DNA from 3 places in the Fictibacillus sp. S7 genome. Region 1 is predicted to be linked to each of the others. Evidence: a T-box and tRNA genes for the amino acid it is inferred to sense, from the RefSeq annotation. Region 1 holds a T-box; the other regions hold tRNA genes.

What was found. The T-box of region 1 lies ahead of thrS (threonine--tRNA ligase). A T-box ahead of a tRNA ligase gene usually reads a tRNA of that ligase, here a tRNA-Thr.
Region 2: it has a tRNA-Thr gene. The T-box ahead of thrS (threonine--tRNA ligase) is inferred to sense a tRNA for this amino acid. The anticodon was not compared.
Region 3: it has a tRNA-Thr gene. The T-box ahead of thrS (threonine--tRNA ligase) is inferred to sense a tRNA for this amino acid. The anticodon was not compared.

What each region holds. Positions count from the first base shown of each region.
Region 1 is NZ_QJKL01000001.1:1,624,658-1,631,016, reverse strand. It holds gene rpiA (ribose-5-phosphate isomerase RpiA) at 4-681, shown strand; T-box leader at 742-966, shown strand; gene thrS (threonine--tRNA ligase) at 1,294-3,213, shown strand; gene DMO16_RS08305 (aspartate aminotransferase family protein) at 3,528-4,880, shown strand; gene DMO16_RS08300 (pyridoxal phosphate-dependent decarboxylase family protein) at 4,888-6,359, shown strand, end outside.
Region 2 is NZ_QJKL01000001.1:3,029,510-3,035,868, forward strand. It holds rRNA gene DMO16_RS15760 (23S ribosomal RNA) at 1-2,614, opposite strand, end outside; rRNA gene DMO16_RS15765 (16S ribosomal RNA) at 2,831-4,378, opposite strand; tRNA gene DMO16_RS15770 (tRNA-Ala) at 4,548-4,623, opposite strand; tRNA gene DMO16_RS15775 (tRNA-Pro) at 4,634-4,710, opposite strand; tRNA gene DMO16_RS15780 (tRNA-Arg) at 4,714-4,790, opposite strand; tRNA gene DMO16_RS15785 (tRNA-Leu) at 4,808-4,896, opposite strand; tRNA gene DMO16_RS15790 (tRNA-Gly) at 4,910-4,984, opposite strand; tRNA gene DMO16_RS15795 (tRNA-Leu) at 4,992-5,076, opposite strand; tRNA gene DMO16_RS15800 (tRNA-Lys) at 5,095-5,170, opposite strand; tRNA gene DMO16_RS15805 (tRNA-Thr) at 5,179-5,254, opposite strand; tRNA gene DMO16_RS15810 (tRNA-Val) at 5,262-5,337, opposite strand; rRNA gene rrf (5S ribosomal RNA) at 5,347-5,462, opposite strand; rRNA gene DMO16_RS15820 (23S ribosomal RNA) at 5,654-6,359, opposite strand, start outside.
Region 3 is NZ_QJKL01000001.1:2,946,756-2,953,114, forward strand. It holds gene rocF (arginase) at 1-336, opposite strand, end outside; tRNA gene DMO16_RS15245 (tRNA-Ala) at 581-656, opposite strand; tRNA gene DMO16_RS15250 (tRNA-Gly) at 666-739, opposite strand; tRNA gene DMO16_RS15255 (tRNA-Lys) at 794-869, opposite strand; tRNA gene DMO16_RS15260 (tRNA-Tyr) at 1,028-1,112, opposite strand; tRNA gene DMO16_RS15265 (tRNA-Thr) at 1,148-1,223, opposite strand; tRNA gene DMO16_RS15270 (tRNA-Val) at 1,247-1,322, opposite strand; tRNA gene DMO16_RS15275 (tRNA-Glu) at 1,411-1,485, opposite strand; tRNA gene DMO16_RS15280 (tRNA-Thr) at 1,489-1,564, opposite strand; tRNA gene DMO16_RS15285 (tRNA-Asn) at 1,566-1,640, opposite strand; rRNA gene rrf (5S ribosomal RNA) at 1,688-1,803, opposite strand; gene DMO16_RS25205 (hypothetical protein) at 1,914-2,042, opposite strand; rRNA gene DMO16_RS15295 (23S ribosomal RNA) at 2,058-4,996, opposite strand; rRNA gene DMO16_RS15300 (16S ribosomal RNA) at 5,213-6,359, opposite strand, start outside.

The sequences.
Region 1 (6,359 bases):
GCCATGAATCAAAAACAACTGGCAGGCGAAAAAGCAGCCGATTACATCGAAGACGGGATGACGGTCGGACTTGGCACAGGCTCCACCGTGTTTTATACCATACAAAAGGTGGGAGAGGCCGTGAAAAACGGTCTTCGGATAAAAGGTGTATCAACGTCAGCTTCTACGACCAAGCTGGCTCAATCTCTTGGTATTCCGCTGATTTCCATTGATGACGTGGATAAGATCGACCTGACCATTGATGGTGCGGATGAAGTGGATCCCAACCTTAATGGCATTAAAGGAGGAGGCGGGGCACTTTTGTTTGAAAAAGTGGTCGCTAATGCCTCGGCAAAAGTGATTTGGGTGGTGGACCCCGCCAAGAAAGTACAAACATTGGGAAAATTTCCTCTTCCTGTAGAAGTGATTCCGTTTGGAGCACAGCGATTATTTCGATATTTTGAAAAACAGGGTCTTTCGCCAGTGATCCGGGACAAAGAAAATGCTCCTTATGTGACAGACAGCGGCCATTATATTATTGATCTTCATTTGGAGGAGATTCGTGAACCCGAGCAGCTGGCAACATGGCTAGACAGCCTGACGGGTGTAGTAGAGCACGGCCTGTTTTTGAATGGTGCCGATCTCATCGTGGTCGGTGAGGCTGAAGGTCCCGAAATCATCGAAAAAAATAGGAACTCTTAAAAAATTTCTTGTATCCCTTTGGAATATGCTGTATATTGTATTTTAATAAAACTGATCGGTTAAAAAGCATTGAAAGGAACATGAGCCATTCTGTACGGTTGCACAGAGAGGAAGGGTGCTGAGAACTTCCCAACGCAGCGGAACGGCTTACCATCCTTGAGCTGTATGGGTGAACACAGTAGCTCATACCGCAGACGCTGCGTTAAAGCCAAGGAGCCATCAAATAGCCATGCTGTTTGATGGGAATCTGGGTGGAACCACGGGTAAAACGCACTCGTCCCTTTTGTTTGGGATGAGTGCGTTTTTTCTTTTTCTCATCTCCTAAATTAAAAATAGTGTTGAACAGGACAATATCCATTGCCAACCGGTCATACAGAGAAGGAAGGAGAGCTGAGAACTTCCTGACAAAGGGGCACGGATTACCGCCTGGGAGCTGAATGGGTGAACTGGATTGATTAGCTTATTCCGCAGATGCTGCGTTAAAGCAAATGGAGCCGCCATTGATCGGTAATGGCGGGAACCAGGGTGGAACCACGGGTAAAAGCACGCTCGTCCCTAGATGAGGGATGGGTGTGCTTTTAGTTATTTAAAAACAGAATGGAGAGATGAAAAATGAAAGCAAACGAAATCAGCCTTCAGTTCCCCGACGGTTCCCGGCACAGCTATCCGCAAGGTGTATCTGTTCATGAAATTGCGGCTTCCATCAGCCCAGAATTAAGCAAAAAAGCAGTTGCCGGCAAGGTAAATGGACGGCTTTCAGATCTCAGCACACCTCTTGAAAAAGATGCAAACATCGAAATTATTAGTCTGCAATCCCCTGAAGGCGAAGAGGTTTTAAGGCATAGCGCAGCCCACGTTCTTGCACAGGCGGTTCAACGGATTTACGGAGATGTGAAGTTTGGGGTCGGTCCTGCCATTGAAAATGGGTTTTATTATGATTTTGATCTGCCAGTTTCCATCTCCAATGAAGATCTTTCCGCCATAGAAGCCGAAATGAAGAAAATCATTGCCGAAAATTTACGGATTGAGCGGTTAACGGCAACAAGAGAGGAAGCCTCCCGCTACTGGCAAGATAAGGAGGATGAGCTCAAGCTTGAATTGTTGCGTGATATTCCTGAAGGAGAGCTGATCACTTTTTATAAACAAGGCGAATTCCGGGATTTGTGCCGGGGGCCTCATCTACCTTCAACAGGGCGGATTAAGGCATTCAAATTAACTTCGGTTTCTGGTGCCTACTGGAGGGGAGATTCCAATAATCAGATGCTGCAGCGGATTTATGGTGTGGCGTTTTCTTCTAAAAAGAAGCTGGATGAGCATCTGCAGTTCTTGGAGGAATCTGCCAAACGGAATCACCGGAAGCTTGGTAAAGAACTGGAGTTGTTTATGTTTTCCGATGAAGCTCCAGGAATGCCGTTTTTCTTGCCGAAAGGACAGGTGATTCGAAAGGAACTCGAAGGATTTTTACAGAAATTCCAGGATATGAGTGGGTTTGAAGAAGTCAGGACTCCGCTGATGATGAATCAGAGGCTGTGGGAGAAGTCGGGCCACTGGGGGCATTACAAGGATAATATGTATTTCACAAATGTGGATGACGCAAGTTTTGCATTAAAACCAATGAATTGTCCCGGACATATGCTCATTTACAAAAATAAGCGGCGCTCCTACCGAGACCTGCCGCTCAGGCTGGCAGAGTTTGGACAGGTGCACCGCCATGAATACAGCGGTGCGTTGAATGGGCTCTTGAGAGTCAGGACGTTTTGCCAGGATGACGCTCATATTTTTGTAACACCTGAGCAAATTGAAGAGGAACTTACATCTGTTTTACGAGTTGTCAATGAGGTCTACAGCACATTTGGCTTTTCTTTCGAGGTCGAGCTTTCCACACGGCCGGAGGATTTTATGGGAGATGAAACGCTCTGGAATCAAGCTGAAAGCGCTCTGGCAACTGTATTGCAAAAGGCAGGTTTCTCTTACCGGATCAATGAAGGAGACGGCGCATTTTACGGCCCGAAAATTGATTTTCATATCCGAGATGCCATAAAGAGAAGCCATCAATGTGCAACGGTCCAACTTGATTTTCAAATGCCGGAAAAGTTCGACCTTCATTATGTGGATGAGCATAATGAAAAGCGGCGTCCGGTAGTCATTCACCGTGCGGTTCTTGGCTCCATTGACCGCTTTTTGGGCATACTGATCGAACATTATGCCGGGGCTTTCCCGGTTTGGCTTTCTCCGGTGCAGGTTAAAATTATCCCGGTGTCGCTTGATGCGCATTCGGAAAATGCAAAGGAACTCCTGCAACAATTAAGAGGTGCGGGAATCAGAGCAGAAGCAGATCTCAGAGAGGAGAAACTGGGGTATAAAATCCGTGAGGCGCAAATCCTGAAAACTCCGTATACACTCGTAATCGGTGATGAAGAAGTCAAAAACAAAGGAGTCAGCGTAAGAAGGTACAGCGAAAGGACATCTGTGTTTATGAAACCGGAGGCTTTTCTAAAAAAACTCAAGGTAGAAATTGAGAATAAAAAATGATGGAAAAGAGAGAATTTCTCATGCAAATGAGAAGTCTCTCTTTTTTTATTCACATCTATCAGTACAAAAGCACTATTATTTATCCTTCGACAAGTGAAGAAAAGTGTTTCAGAACGGTTGCCCTCAAAAAGGGCTGAATCCATGGCATGTAAGGAATTTAAGCATACTCGGCAACAAGATAGCCGTATTGTTGGCAGATGAAAGTTAAGTGATAATGGTTCTCAAGTATGATTGACGATGAGAATGGTTTTCATTTAGAGTAAAGGCTGTAAATGTTAATGAAAATCATTATCAATTAAAGGGGTTTGATATAGATGGCTACTCAACAATTAACAAAGAATGAGTTTCTTCTAAAACAGCAGGCGGACAGAGAATCCAATGCCCGGTCGTATCCGCGCAGAATTCCTATTGCGATCGAAGAAGCAGAGGGCATTTTTGTAAAAGACGTGAACGGAAAAACCTATTATGACTGTTTGGCCGGCGCGGGAACTCTGGCGCTCGGACATAACCACCCTGTGGTAATCGAGGCTATACAACAAGTGATCAAGGACAAGCTCCCTCTGCATACGCTTGACCTTACTACTCCGGTCAAGGAAGAGTTTGTCACCGAGCTGTTTGACAGCCTTCCGAAGGAATTTGCCCAAAAAGCCAAGATCCAATTTTGCGGACCGACGGGTGGAGATGCCATTGAGGCAGCCATTAAATTAACAAAAACGGCAACAGGACGGCAGAGCATTCTATCCTTCCAGGGCGGGTATCACGGGTCCACCCATGGCACGATGGCACTCAGTGGCCACCTTGGGCCAAAGGAGAAAATAAGAGGCCTTATGCCTGATGTTCATTTTTTGCCATATCCATACACCTACCGGGATCCGTTCGGTATTGGTGGAGATGAGTCACATCGCATCAGCTCGCAATACATCGAGAATCTGCTCGATGATCCGGAAAGCGGAATCCTTGCACCAGCAGCCATGATCCTTGAAGTGGTTCAGGGGGAGGGCGGCAGTATTCCAGCACCAATTGAATGGGTTCAGGAGATGAGAAGAATCACCAAAGAACGGGGCATACCTCTCATCATTGATGAAGTGCAGACAGGAATCGGAAGAACAGGGGAATTCTTTGCCTTTGAACACGCCAGAATTGTACCGGATGTACTCGTTCTGTCAAAAGCCATCGGAGGGAGTTTGCCACTATCCGTTGTGGTTTATGATAAGGCACTCGACCAATGGTCACCGGGAGCTCACATTGGTACGTTCAGAGGGAACCAAATGGCGATGGCAGCTGGCACAGCCACCCTTAACTTCATCAAAAAGCAGAACTTGTCCGGGCATGCGAAAAGGATGGGAGAGCTTCTTAGTGAAAGGCTTGAGCAAATTCAGTTATCTTATCGGCAAATCGGCGATGTGAGAGGGAGAGGATTGATGATTGGCGCGGAAATCGTCAACCCGGAAGGAAAGAAAGGGAAAAACGGAAGTCTTCCTGCTGCTCCATCGCTCGCCAGTGCGATCCAGCGTGAATGCTTTCATCGCGGGCTAATCCTTGAAGTCGGCGGACGCCATGGCAGTGTGGTTCGTTTTCTGCCGCCGCTTATTATTACAGAAGAGCAAGTCCTGGATGTAGCCTGGATTTTTGAACAGGCCATACAGGCAGCTGTAAATGGAGAGTAATTCACAAATGACTACAGTTGTTAATCTAAAATTTGATGACTTGTTTATCAAGGAGGGGATGAGCGGCCAGGATGCCTACCTTCAGGCGATCGATCAGACAAAGAAGGTAGTTGCGGATGTGTCGGTTCAAGCGAGAGGGCCCTTTTCCGGAGAAACGCCACAGATGATTCAACGTGCGGTTAAAGAAATGAAACTGGCTACAGAAAAAGGCCAGCCGCTTGAAGTGGTATTGGAGGATGTGGCGACATTGCTTCTTCACAGCATCCAGGTGAATCATAAAGCATGCATCGGGCATCTTCACTGTCCTCCGCTCGTTCCTGCCCTTGCGGCTGAAATGGTGATCAGTGCGGCCAACCAATCTCTGGATTCATGGGATCAAAGCTCAAGCGCCACCTATCTTGAACAAGAGTTGATTGACTGGCTTTGCAACCGCCTTGGATTGGGAGAAAACGCGGATGGAACGTTTACGAGCGGAGGAACACAATCGAACTATATGGGCCTTCTGCTCGCAAGGGATGCATTTTGCGAAAAGCAATGGAACTGGAATGTACAGAAGAAGGGCTTGCCCCCTGAAGCTCGCCGGTTACGGATTCTATGCTCGGAAGCCGCTCATTTTACGGTGGAAAAATCCGCTTCACAGCTGGGCCTTGGTGAAGACGCAGTGATACTGGTGAGCACCGACCGCCATCAACGAATGTCTCTCACAGATCTGAAAGAGAAACTTCGAATCTTGAAAGCTGAAAATCTGCTGCCTTATGCACTGGTCGGGACGTGCGGGACTACCGATTTTGGAAGTATTGATCCACTTCTTCACATGGCAAAAGCAGCGAAGGAAAACGGCTTATGGTTTCATGTGGATGCAGCCTACGGAGGAGCTCTCATGCTAAGCCATAATGATCATCACCGGCTTCGAGGAATAGAACAAGCCGATTCGATCACCGCCGATTTTCATAAACTCTTTTTTCAGCCGATCAGCTGCGGTGCTTTTTTGTTAAAGGAACGGAAGCAATTTAAACATATCAGCTACCATGCCGATTATTTGAATCCTGAACAGGACGAGGAGGAAGGATTGCTCCACCTTGTCAATAAGTCGGTCCAGACAACCAGAAGATTTGATGCCTTAAAACTGTTTATGTCCCTCCGGGCGGTGGGATTGGATCTTTTTGGAGAGATGATCGACCATACCATTGAACTAGCAAGGAAAACAGCACAGCTTATGAAGGAAAGCAGATTCTTTAAGGTTATAAATGCCGAACCTGAAATTAACGCGGTTGTTTTTCGCTATGAACCTTCGTTTCTTAAAAACAACTTTGATGCATTAAACAAACAGATTCATAGCGAGCTTCTTCAAGGCGGAAGAGCCATGTTGGCGAAAACCATGCATGAGGGAGAGCTGTATCTTAAATTTACATTGCTTAATCCACGAGTAACCATGGAAGACATGAAGAAATTGATCGCCGACATTGCTGAATTGGGCGA
Region 2 (6,359 bases), 1.4 Mb from region 1:
GCGTACCGCTTTAATGGGCGAACAGCCCAACCCTTGGGACCTACTTCAGCCGCAGGATGCGATGAGCCGACATCGAGGTGCCAAACCTCCCCGTCGATGTGGACTCTTGGAGACGATAAGCCTGTTATCCCCGGGGTAGCTTTTATCCGTTGAGCGATGGCCCTTCCATGCGGAACCACCGGATCACTAAGCCCGACTTTCGTCCCTGCTCGACTTGTAGGTCTCGCAGTCAAGCTCCCTTGTGCCTTTACACTCTGCGAATGATTTCCAACCATTCTGAGGGAACCTTTGGGCGCCTCCGTTACGATTTAGGAGGCGATCGCCCCAGTCAAACTGCCCACCTGACACTGTCTCCGAACCGGATCACGGTTCCAGGTTAGAATTTCAATACAGTCAGGGGAGTATCCCACCGACGCCTCCATCGAAGCTGGCGCTCCGACTTCTCAGGCTCCGACCTATCCTGTACAAACTGTACCAAAATCCAATATCAAGCTGCAGTAAAGCTCCATGGGGTCTTTCCGTCCTGTCGCGGGTAATCTGCATCTTCACAGGTACTATAATTTCACCGGGTCTCTCGTTGAGACAGTATCCAAATCGTTACACCTTTCGTGCGGGTCGGAACGTACCCGACAAGGAAGTTCGCTACCTTGGGACCGTTATAGTTACGGCCGCCGTTTACTGGGGCTTCAATTCAGAGCTTCTCCCCTAAGGGATAACCCCTCCTCTTAACCTTCCAGCACCGGGCAGGTGTCAGCCCCTATACCTCTCCTTGCGGCTTCGCAGAGACCTGTGTTTTTGCTAAACAGTCGCTTGGATCTATTCACTGCGGCTCTCTCGGGCGATAAACCCTACCAGAGCACCCCTTCTCCCGCAGTTACGGGGTCATTTTGCCGAGTTCCTTAACGAGAGTTCTCCCGATCATCTTAGGATTCTCTCCTCGCCTACCTGTGTCGGTTAGCGGTACGGGCACCTCTTTCCTCACTAGAGGCTTTTCTTGGCAGTGTAGGATCAGGGACTTCGGTACTGTAATTTCCCTCGCCGTCACAGCTCAGCCTTCACGATTGCGGGATTTGCCTCACAATCAGCCTAACTGCTTAGACGCGCATTTCCATTCGCGCGCTCTCCCTACCTTCCTGCGTCCCCCCGTCGTTCAAACGGAAAGGAGGCGGTACAGGAATTTCAACCTGTTGGCCATCGCCTACGCCTTTCGGCCTCGGCTTAGGTCCCGACTAACCCTGAGCGGACGAGCCTTCCTCAGGCAACCTTAGGCTTTCGATGGACAAGATTCTCACTTGTCTTTCGCTACTCATACCGGCATTCTCACTTCAAAGCGCTCCACCAGTCCTTCCGGTCTGACTTCACCGCACTTCGAACGCTCCCCTACCACTGTACCTGATGGTACAATCCATAGCTTCGGTGATACGTTTAGCCCCGGTACATTTTCGGCGCAGAGTCACTCGACCAGTGAGCTATTACGCACTCTTTAAATGGTGGCTGCTTCTAAGCCAACATCCTGGTTGTCTCGGCAACTCCACATCCTTTCCCACTTAACGTATACTTTGGGACCTTAGCTGATGGTCTGGGCTGTTTCCCTCTTGACTACGGATCTTATCACTCGCAGTCTGACTCCCGCGGATAAGTCTCTGGCATACGGAGTTTGACTGAATTCGGTAACCCTGTGGGGGCCCCTAGTCTAATCAGTGCTCTACCTCCAGGACTCTAGCCGCGAGGCTAGCCCTAAAGCTATTTCGGGGAGAACCAGCTATCTCCGTGTTCGATTGGCATTTCACCCCTACCCACGCCTCATCCCCGCACTTTTCAACGTGCGTGGGTTCGGGCCTCCATTCAGTGTTACCTGAACTTCACCCTGGACATGGGTAGATCACACGGTTTCGGGTCTACGACAACGTACTATGGCGCCCTATTCAGACTCGCTTTCGCTGCGGCTCCGCCTTCTCGGCTTAACCTTGCACGTTATCGTAACTCGCCGGTTCATTCTACAAAGGGCACGCTGTCACCCGTTAATGGGCTCCAACTACTTGTAGGCACACGGTTTCAGGATCTCTTTCACTCCCTTTCCGGGGTGCTTTTCACCTTTCCCTCTCGGTACTGGTTCACTATCGGTCACTAGGGAGTATTTAGCCTTGGGAGATGGTCCTCCCGGATTCCGACGGGGTTTCACGTGTCCCGCCGTACTCAGGATCCACTCAGGAGGGAACGAAGTTTCAACTACAGGGCTGTTACCTTCTTTGGCCGGCCTTTCCAGACCGCTTCATCTACCCCGTTCCTTTGTAACTCCATGTAGAGTGTCCTACAACCCCAGAGGGCAAGCCCTCTGGTTTGGGCTGTTTCCGTTTCGCTCGCCGCTACTCAGGAAATCGCACTTGCTTTCTCTTCCTCCGGGTACTTAGATGTTTCAGTTCCCCGGGTCTGCCTTCTCATATCCTATGTATTCAGATATGGATACCATCCCATTACGGATGGTGGGTTCCCCCATTCGGAAATCCCCGGATCAACGCTTACTTACAGCTCCCCGAGGCATATCGGTGTTCGTCCCGTCCTTCTTCGGCTCCTAGTGCCAAGGCATCCACCGTGCGCCCTTTCTAGCTTAACCTTTAAACACGATCGTAAGATCGTAAAAAAATCACTAAATCAGCGCACAACTAATGAATTAGTTGGCTTGTTTGGATGTTTCGTTATCTAGTTTTCAAGGAACATGGCCACATCAAATGTGTAACCTTTATGAATTGAAAGAAACGATGTTCTTTCAAAACCAAACAAAAGCTCAGAGTAAGATTCATGAGGCACCTGAGTGCTCATGTCTCCATAGAAAGGAGGTGATCCAGCCGCACCTTCCGATACGGCTACCTTGTTACGACTTCACCCCAATCATCTGTCCCACCTTCGGCGGCTGGCTCCAAAAGGTTACCCCACCGACTTCGGGTGTTACAAACTCTCGTGGTGTGACGGGCGGTGTGTACAAGGCCCGGGAACGTATTCACCGCGGCATGCTGATCCGCGATTACTAGCAATTCCGGCTTCATGTAGGCGAGTTGCAGCCTACAATCCGAACTGAGAGTGGCTTTTTGGGATTGGCTCGGCCTCGCGGCTTCGCAACCCTTTGTACCACCCATTGTAGCACGTGTGTAGCCCAGGTCATAAGGGGCATGATGATTTGACGTCATCCCCACCTTCCTCCGGTTTGTCACCGGCAGTCACCTTAGAGTGCCCAACTGAATGCTGGCAACTAAGGTCAAGGGTTGCGCTCGTTGCGGGACTTAACCCAACATCTCACGACACGAGCTGACGACAACCATGCACCACCTGTCACTCTGTCCCCCGAAGGGGAAAGCTTGATCTCTCAAGTGGTCAGAGGATGTCAAGACCTGGTAAGGTTCTTCGCGTTGCTTCGAATTAAACCACATGCTCCACTGCTTGTGCGGGCCCCCGTCAATTCCTTTGAGTTTCAGCCTTGCGGCCGTACTCCCCAGGCGGAGTGCTTAATGTGTTAACGTCAGCACTGAGGGTGGAACCCCCCAACACCTAGCACTCATCGTTTACGGCGTGGACTACCAGGGTATCTAATCCTGTTTGCTCCCCACGCTTTCGCGCCTCAGCGTCAGTTACAGGCCAAAAAGCCGCCTTCGCCACTGGTGTTCCTCCACATCTCTACGCATTTCACCGCTACACGTGGAATTCCACTTTTCTCTCCTGCACTCAAGTCTCCCAGTTTCCAATGACCCTCCACGGTTGAGCCGTGGGCTTTCACATCAGACTTAAGAAACCGCCTGCGCGCGCTTTACGCCCAATAATTCCGGATAACGCTTGCCACCTACGTATTACCGCGGCTGCTGGCACGTAGTTAGCCGTGGCTTTCTGGTCAGGTACCGTCAAGGTACCGGCAGTTACTCCGGTACTTGTTCTTCTCTGACAACAGAGCTTTACGACCCGAAGGCCTTCATCGCTCACGCGGCGTTGCTCGGTCAGACTTTCGTCCATTGCCGAAGATTCCCTACTGCTGCCTCCCGTAGGAGTCTGGGCCGTGTCTCAGTCCCAGTGTGGCCGATCACCCTCTCAGGTCGGCTACGCATCGTCGCCTTGGTGAGCCGTTACCTCACCAACTAGCTAATGCGCCGCGGGCCCATCTGTAAGCGTCAGCCGAAACCGACTTTCAAAAAAGAAGCAGGCGCTTCTCGTTATCATCCGGTATTAGCTCCGGTTTCCCGGAGTTATCCCCGTCTTACAGGCAGGTTACCCACGTGTTACTCACCCGTCCGCCGCTAAATCAGAGGAGCAAGCTCCTCGTCATTCGCTCGACTTGCATGTATTAGGCACGCCGCCAGCGTTCATCCTGAGCCAGGATCAAACTCTCCAATAAAGTGTTTGATATAGCTCTTAATGTTTAAAAATAAGAAATTGATGGGATTGTAAAATCCCTGACTTACTCTGGCTTTTGTTTGGTTTTCAAAGAACATCAATGCTGCTTTAAAAACAGCAACTTTTATATTATACCGACTAAAAAAGAAAATGTCAACAGCATTTTCTAATGGTGGAGCCTAGCGGGATCGAACCGCTGACCTCCTGCGTGCAAGGCAGGCGCTCTCCCAGCTGAGCTAAGGCCCCAAAGTGAAGATGGTCGGGAAGACAGGATTTGAACCTGCGACCCCCTGGTCCCAAACCAGGTGCTCTACCAAGCTGAGCCACTTCCCGTTATGGCGCGCCCTGAGAGATTCGAACTCCCGACCTTTTGATTCGTAGTCAAACACTCTATCCAGCTGAGCTAAGGGCGCATAAAAAAACATTCTATTGGTGCCGAGGGCCGGACTCGAACCGGCACGGTAGTCACCTACCGCAGGATTTTAAGTCCTGTGTGTCTGCCAATTCCACCACCCCGGCAGGCAGAAAAAAATGGAGCGGAAGACGGGATTCGAACCCGCGACCCCAACCTTGGCAAGGTTGTATTCTACCACTGAACTACTTCCGCATCCGTATGGTGCGGGTGAAGGGACTCGAACCCCCACGTCATAAGACACTAGATCCTAAGTCTAGCGCGTCTGCCAATTCCGCCACACCCGCAATATACAATTATAAAACTGGTGAGCCATGAAGGACTCGAACCTTCGACCCTCTGATTAAAAGTCAGATGCTCTACCAACTGAGCTAATGGCTCTCTTTAAGTGGTGCCGGCTAGAGGACTTGAACCCCCAACCTACTGATTACAAGTCAGTTGCTCTACCAATTGAGCTAAACCGGCGAAATAATGGTGGAGGATGACGGGTTCGAACCGCCGACCCCCTGCTTGTAAGGCAGGTGCTCTCCCAGCTGAGCTAATCCTCCATTATGTATGCCCGGCAACGTCCTACTCTAACAGGGGGAAGCCCCCAACTACCATCGGCGCTGAAGAGCTTAACTTCCGTGTTCGGTATGGGAACGGGTGTGACCTCTTCGCTATTGCCACCAGACATCTATCGATTTGTGATCAACGGCGATTTTCTTCGTCAGCTTCACTCCTCCTCTTCCTCATGTACGGTAAAGTACACTCCGGAGAGTCGTCGTTTTGCTTCCTCGAATCTCTTGTCGCTGACAAATCTTTTGTTTTTGAGGCATATTCCCTCAAAACTAGATAACTTCATCCAAACTTACTGATTTAATTAAGGATAAGCCCTCGACCGATTAGTATCTGTCAGCTCCACGTGTCACCACGCTTCCACACCAGACCTATCAACCTCATCATCTCTAAGGGGTCTTACTCACTTGACGTGATGGGAAATCTCATCTTGAGGGGGGCTTCATGCTTAGATGCTTTCAGCACTTATCCCGTCCACACGTAGCTACCCAGCTATGCCCCTGGCGGAACAACTGGTACACCAGCGGTGTGTCCATCCCGGTCCTCTCGTACTAAGGACAGCTCCTCTCAAATTTCCTGCGCCCGCGACGGATAGGGACCGAACTGTCTCACGACGTTCTGAACCCAGCTCGCGTACCGCTTTAATGGGCGAACAGCCCAACCCTTGGGACCTACTTCAGCCCCAGGATGCGATGAGCCGACATCGAGGTGCCAAACCTCCCCGTCGATGTGGACTCTTGGGGGAGATAAGCCTGTTATCCCCAGGGTAGCTTTTATCCGTTGAGCGATGGCCCTTCCATGCGGAACCACCGGATCACTAAGCCCGACTTTCGTCCCTGCTCGACTTGTAGGTCTCGCAGTCAAGCTCCCTTGTGCCTTTACACTCTGCGAATGATTTCCAACCATTCTGAGGGAACCTTTGGGCGCCTCCGTTACGATTTAGGAGGCGACCGCCCCAGTCAAACTGCCCACCTGACACTGTCTCCGAACCGGATCACGGTTCCAGGTTAGA
Region 3 (6,359 bases), 1.3 Mb from region 1:
GTTGGAGATGCCTGCAAGTGTTCCGATCGCGATACTGTGGTCCCCTCCCAGAACAAGCGGAAAGCGGTTCTCCTGAATAACATTCGAAACGGCCTGAGCCAGGTTCTCACTGGCAGAAGCCACCTCTTCCAGGTTCTTCAGGTTTGTTTCAATGGTTTCCTCGATCGTTCCCGGCCGGGCAATCTCAATATCCCCAAAGTCGAGAACGTTGTATTCAATATCCTTCAGCCGTTCCACAATGCCTGCATATCGAATGGCGCTTGGACCCATATCTACTCCCCGCCGTGTTTGCCCTAAATCCATTGGTACCCCGATAAGTGTAATATCCTTCTTCATTTGTAGGCCTCCCCCTAAGCTGCGTTTCAATATTCTATCAATTAATTTTAGCCTGTCCTTTACAGGTGGTTCAACTGGACAAAAAATTGCATAGATATACCCGGTAGTAAGCGCTTTCTATAGATAGAGTGGATAATTATTAGATAAGATAGACAGTTGGATCCAATCAAGGAATAGGAGTCTGGCATTCGGCAATAAAAAAAGCCTTTGGACAAAAGTCCAAAGGCTTTACGTTTATTATGTATGGTGGAGCCTAGCGGGATCGAACCGCTGACCTCCTGCGTGCAAGGCAGGCGCTCTCCCAGCTGAGCTAAGGCCCCAAAATAAAATGGAGCGGGTGATGAGAATCGAACTCACGACCAGAGCTTGGAAGGCTCTTGTTTTACCACTAAACTACACCCGCATATTAACCTTATTATAATGTTATGTCCATGCTTTCTGTCTTTTATTCAGAAAGTGGTGAGCCATGAAGGACTCGAACCTTCGACCCTCTGATTAAAAGTCAGATGCTCTACCGACTGAGCTAATGGCTCATGTTGTTATGTCCGTCGGTCCCCTGTCTCTTCCCCTAAAAGTTAAAGCAAGGAGAATATGATATCCGTCGAGACAACTCGCTGTTCAACCACGAAGCGTAGTTCGTGACTGAGCTAATGGCTCATGTTGCTTACCAAAATGGTTTTAAAAAAATAAGTGGTGGAGGGGGACGGATTCGAACCGCCGAACCCGGAGGGAGCGGATTTACAGTCCGCCGCGTTTAGCCACTTCGCTACCCCTCCACATAAAAAAAGGATTCCGGTATTTCTTATTAAAATGGTGCCGGCTAGAGGACTTGAACCCCCAACCTACTGATTACAAGTCAGTTGCTCTACCAATTGAGCTAAACCGGCGTTGTAAACAATGGTAATAAAAATGGTGGAGGATGACGGGTTCGAACCGCCGACCCCCTGCTTGTAAGGCAGGTGCTCTCCCAGCTGAGCTAATCCTCCAAATTGAATATTATTGGTTCTTTTCTTCAAAAGAACTTGGTTCTTTTTTTCAAAAGAACTTGGTTGTTTTCATTTTCATGAAAAAACTTGGTGACCCGTACGGGATTCGAACCCGTGTTACCGCCGTGAAAGGGCGGTGTCTTAACCGCTTGACCAACGGGCCGACTGGAGCTTCCAACCGGGCTCGAACCGGTGACCTCTTCCTTACCATGGAAGCACTCTACCTACTGAGCTATGGAAGCATGGCTCCACAGGTAGGACTCGAACCTACGACCGATCGGTTAACAGCCGATAGCTCTACCACTGAGCTACTGTGGAATAATAAACTAATTAGAAATCCACAAACAAAAAGGTTTGAAATGAAAGCCCGGCAGCGTCCTACTCTAACAGGGGGAAGCCCCCAACTACCATTGGCGCAAAAGAGCTTAACTTCCGTGTTCGGTATGGGAACGGGTGTGACCTCTTCGCTATCGCCACCAGACTGTCTTTCAAAGTTTGTCCTAAATTACAAGGACAAGATACATTTTACAATGTTTTTGCTCTTTTGGCAAGACCTTTTTTTGAGGCATATTCCCTCAAAACTAGATAACTTCATCCAAACGTGCTGATAACGTCCAGCTTCATGAACCCTATCCTCGAGGTCGTTTCGCCCCTTCCAATGAACACCAAAACCGTGTTCTTGTCAGGGTTTCCAACGCTTGTCGGATATAAGCGGTTCATTCCGCTTTTGTTTTTAAGGATAAGCCCTCGACCGATTAGTATCTGTCAGCTCCACGTGTCACCACGCTTCCACACCAGACCTATCAACCTCATCATCTCTAAGGGGTCTTACTCACTTGACGTGATGGGAAATCTCATCTTGAGGGGGGCTTCATGCTTAGATGCTTTCAGCACTTATCCCGTCCACACGTAGCTACCCAGCTATGCCCCTGGCGGAACAACTGGTACACCAGCGGTGTGTCCATCCCGGTCCTCTCGTACTAAGGACAGCTCCTCTCAAATTTCCTGCGCCCGCGACGGATAGGGACCGAACTGTCTCACGACGTTCTGAACCCAGCTCGCGTACCGCTTTAATGGGCGAACAGCCCAACCCTTGGGACCTACTTCAGCCCCAGGATGCGATGAGCCGACATCGAGGTGCCAAACCTCCCCGTCGATGTGGACTCTTGGGGGAGATAAGCCTGTTATCCCCAGGGTAGCTTTTATCCGTTGAGCGATGGCCCTTCCATGCGGAACCACCGGATCACTAAGCCCGACTTTCGTCCCTGCTCGACTTGTAGGTCTCGCAGTCAAGCTCCCTTGTGCCTTTACACTCTGCGAATGATTTCCAACCATTCTGAGGGAACCTTTGGGCGCCTCCGTTACGATTTAGGAGGCGACCGCCCCAGTCAAACTGCCCACCTGACACTGTCTCCGAACCGGATCACGGTTCCAGGTTAGAATTTCAATACAGTCAGGGTAGTATCCCACCGACGCCTCCATCGAAGCTGGCGCTCCGACTTCTCAGGCTCCTACCTATCCTGTACAAACTGTACCAAAATCCAATATCAAGCTGCAGTAAAGCTCCATGGGGTCTTTCCGTCCTGTCGCGGGTAACCTGCATCTTCACAGGTACTATAATTTCACCGGGTCTCTCGTTGAGACAGTATCCAAATCGTTACACCTTTCGTGCGGGTCGGAACTTACCCGACAAGGAATTTCGCTACCTTAGGACCGTTATAGTTACGGCCGCCGTTTACTGGGGCTTCAATTCAGAGCTTCTCCCCTAAGGGATAACCCCTCCTCTTAACCTTCCAGCACCGGGCAGGTGTCAGCCCCTATACTTCGCCTTGCGGCTTCGCAGAGACCTGTGTTTTTGCTAAACAGTCGCTTGGATCTATTCACTGCGGCTCTCTCGGGCGATAAACCCTACCAGAGCACCCCTTCTCCCGAAGTTACGGGGTCATTTTGCCGAGTTCCTTAACGAGAGTTCTCCCGATCATCTTAGGATTCTCTCCTCGCCTACCTGTGTCGGTTTGCGGTACGGGCACCTCTTTCCTCACTAGAGGCTTTTCTTGGCAGTGTAGGATCAGGGACTTCGGTACTGTAATTTCCCTCGCCGTCACAGCTCAGCCTTCACGATTGCGGGATTTGCCTCACAATCAGCCTAACTGCTTAGACGCGCATTTCCATTCGCGCGCTCTCCCTACCTTCCTGCGTCCCCCCGTCGTTCAAACGGAAAGGAGGTGGTACAGGAATTTCAACCTGTTGGCCATCGCCTACGCCTTTCGGCCTCGGCTTAGGTCCCGACTAACCCTGAGCGGACGAGCCTTCCTCAGGAAACCTTAGGCTTTCGATGGACAAGATTCTCACTTGTCTTTCGCTACTCATACCGGCATTCTCACTTCAAAGCGCTCCACCAGTCCTTCCGGTCTGACTTCACCGCACTTCGAACGCTCCCCTACCACTGTACCTGATGGTACAATCCATAGCTTCGGTGATACGTTTAGCCCCGGTACATTTTCGGCGCAGAGTCACTCGACCAGTGAGCTATTACGCACTCTTTAAATGGTGGCTGCTTCTAAGCCAACATCCTGGTTGTCTGGGCAACTCCACATCCTTTCCCACTTAACGTATACTTTGGGACCTTAGCTGATGGTCTGGGCTGTTTCCCTCTTGACTACGGATCTTATCACTCGCAGTCTGACTCCCGCGGATAAGTCTCTGGCATTCGGAGTTTGACTGAATTCGGTAACCCTGTGGGGGCCCCTAGTCCAATCAGTGCTCTACCTCCAGGACTCTAGCCGCGAGGCTAGCCCTAAAGCTATTTCGGGGAGAACCAGCTATCTCCGTGTTCGATTGGCATTTCACCCCTACCCACACCTCATCCCCGCACTTTTCAACGTGCGTGGGTTCGGGCCTCCATTCAGTGTTACCTGAACTTCACCCTGGACATGGGTAGATCACACGGTTTCGGGTCTACGACAACGTACTATGGCGCCCTATTCAGACTCGCTTTCGCTGCGGCTCCGCCTTCTCGGCTTAACCTTGCACGTTATCGTAACTCGCCGGTTCATTCTACAAAAGGCACGCTGTCACCCGTTAATGGGCTCCAACTACTTGTAGGCACACGGTTTCAGGATCTCTTTCACTCCCCTTCCGGGGTGCTTTTCACCTTTCCCTCACGGTACTGGTTCACTATCGGTCACTAGGGAGTATTTAGCCTTGGGAGATGGTCCTCCCGGATTCCGACGGGGTTTCACGTGTCCCGCCGTACTCAGGATCCACTCAGGAGGGAACGAAGTTTCAACTACAGGGCTGTTACCTTCTTTGGCCGGCCTTTCCAGACCGCTTCATCTACCCCGTTCCTTTGTAACTCCATGTAGAGTGTCCTACAACCCCAGAGGGCAAGCCCTCTGGTTTGGGCTGTTTCCGTTTCGCTCGCCGCTACTCAGGAAATCGCATTTGCTTTCTCTTCCTCCGGGTACTTAGATGTTTCAGTTCCCCGGGTCTGCCTTCTCATATCCTATGTATTCAGATATGGATACCATCCCATTACGGATGGTGGGTTCCCCCATTCGGAAATCCCCGGATCAACGCTTACTTACAGCTCCCCGAGGCATATCGGTGTTCGTCCCGTCCTTCTTCGGCTCCTAGTGCCAAGGCATCCACCGTGCGCCCTTTCTAGCTTAACCTTTAAACACGATCGTAAGATCGTAAAAAAATCACTAAATCAGCGCACAACTAATGAATTAGTTGGCTTGTTTGGATGTTTCGTTATCTAGTTTTCAAGGAACATGGCCACATCAAATGTGTAACCTTTATGAATTGAAAGAAACGATGTTCTTTCAAAACCAAACAAAAGCTCAGAGTAAGATTCATGAGGCACCTGAGTGCTCATGTCTCCATAGAAAGGAGGTGATCCAGCCGCACCTTCCGATACGGCTACCTTGTTACGACTTCACCCCAATCATCTGTCCCACCTTCGGCGGCTGGCTCCAAAAGGTTACCCCACCGACTTCGGGTGTTACAAACTCTCGTGGTGTGACGGGCGGTGTGTACAAGGCCCGGGAACGTATTCACCGCGGCATGCTGATCCGCGATTACTAGCAATTCCGGCTTCATGTAGGCGAGTTGCAGCCTACAATCCGAACTGAGAGTGGCTTTTTGGGATTGGCTCGGCCTCGCGGCTTCGCAACCCTTTGTACCACCCATTGTAGCACGTGTGTAGCCCAGGTCATAAGGGGCATGATGATTTGACGTCATCCCCACCTTCCTCCGGTTTGTCACCGGCAGTCACCTTAGAGTGCCCAACTGAATGCTGGCAACTAAGGTCAAGGGTTGCGCTCGTTGCGGGACTTAACCCAACATCTCACGACACGAGCTGACGACAACCATGCACCACCTGTCACTCTGTCCCCCGAAGGGGAAAGCTTGATCTCTCAAGTGGTCAGAGGATGTCAAGACCTGGTAAGGTTCTTCGCGTTGCTTCGAATTAAACCACATGCTCCACTGCTTGTGCGGGCCCCCGTCAATTCCTTTGAGTTTCAGCCTTGCGGCCGTACTCCCCAGGCGGAGTGCTTAATGTGTTAACGTCAGCACTGAGGGTGGAACCCCCCAACACCTAGCACTCATCGTTTACGGCGTGGACTACCAGGGTATCTAATCCTGTTTGCTCCCCACGCTTTCGCGCCTCAGCGTCAGTTACAGGCCAAAAAGCCGCCTTCGCCACTGGTGTTCCTCCACATCTCTACGCATTTCACCGCTACACGTGGAATTCCACTTTTCTCTCCTGCACTCAAGTCTCCCAGTTTCCAATGACCCTCCACGGTTGAGCCGTGGGCTTTCACATCAGACTTAAGAAACCGCCTGCGCGCGCTTTACGCCCAATAATTCCGGATAACGCTTGCCACCTACGTATTACCGCGGCTGCTGGCACGTAGTTAGCCGTGGCTTTCTGGTCAGGTACCGTCAAGGTACCGGCAGTTACTCCGGTACTTGTTCTTCTCTGACAACAGAGCTTTACGACCCGAAGGCCTTCATCGCTCACGCGGCGTT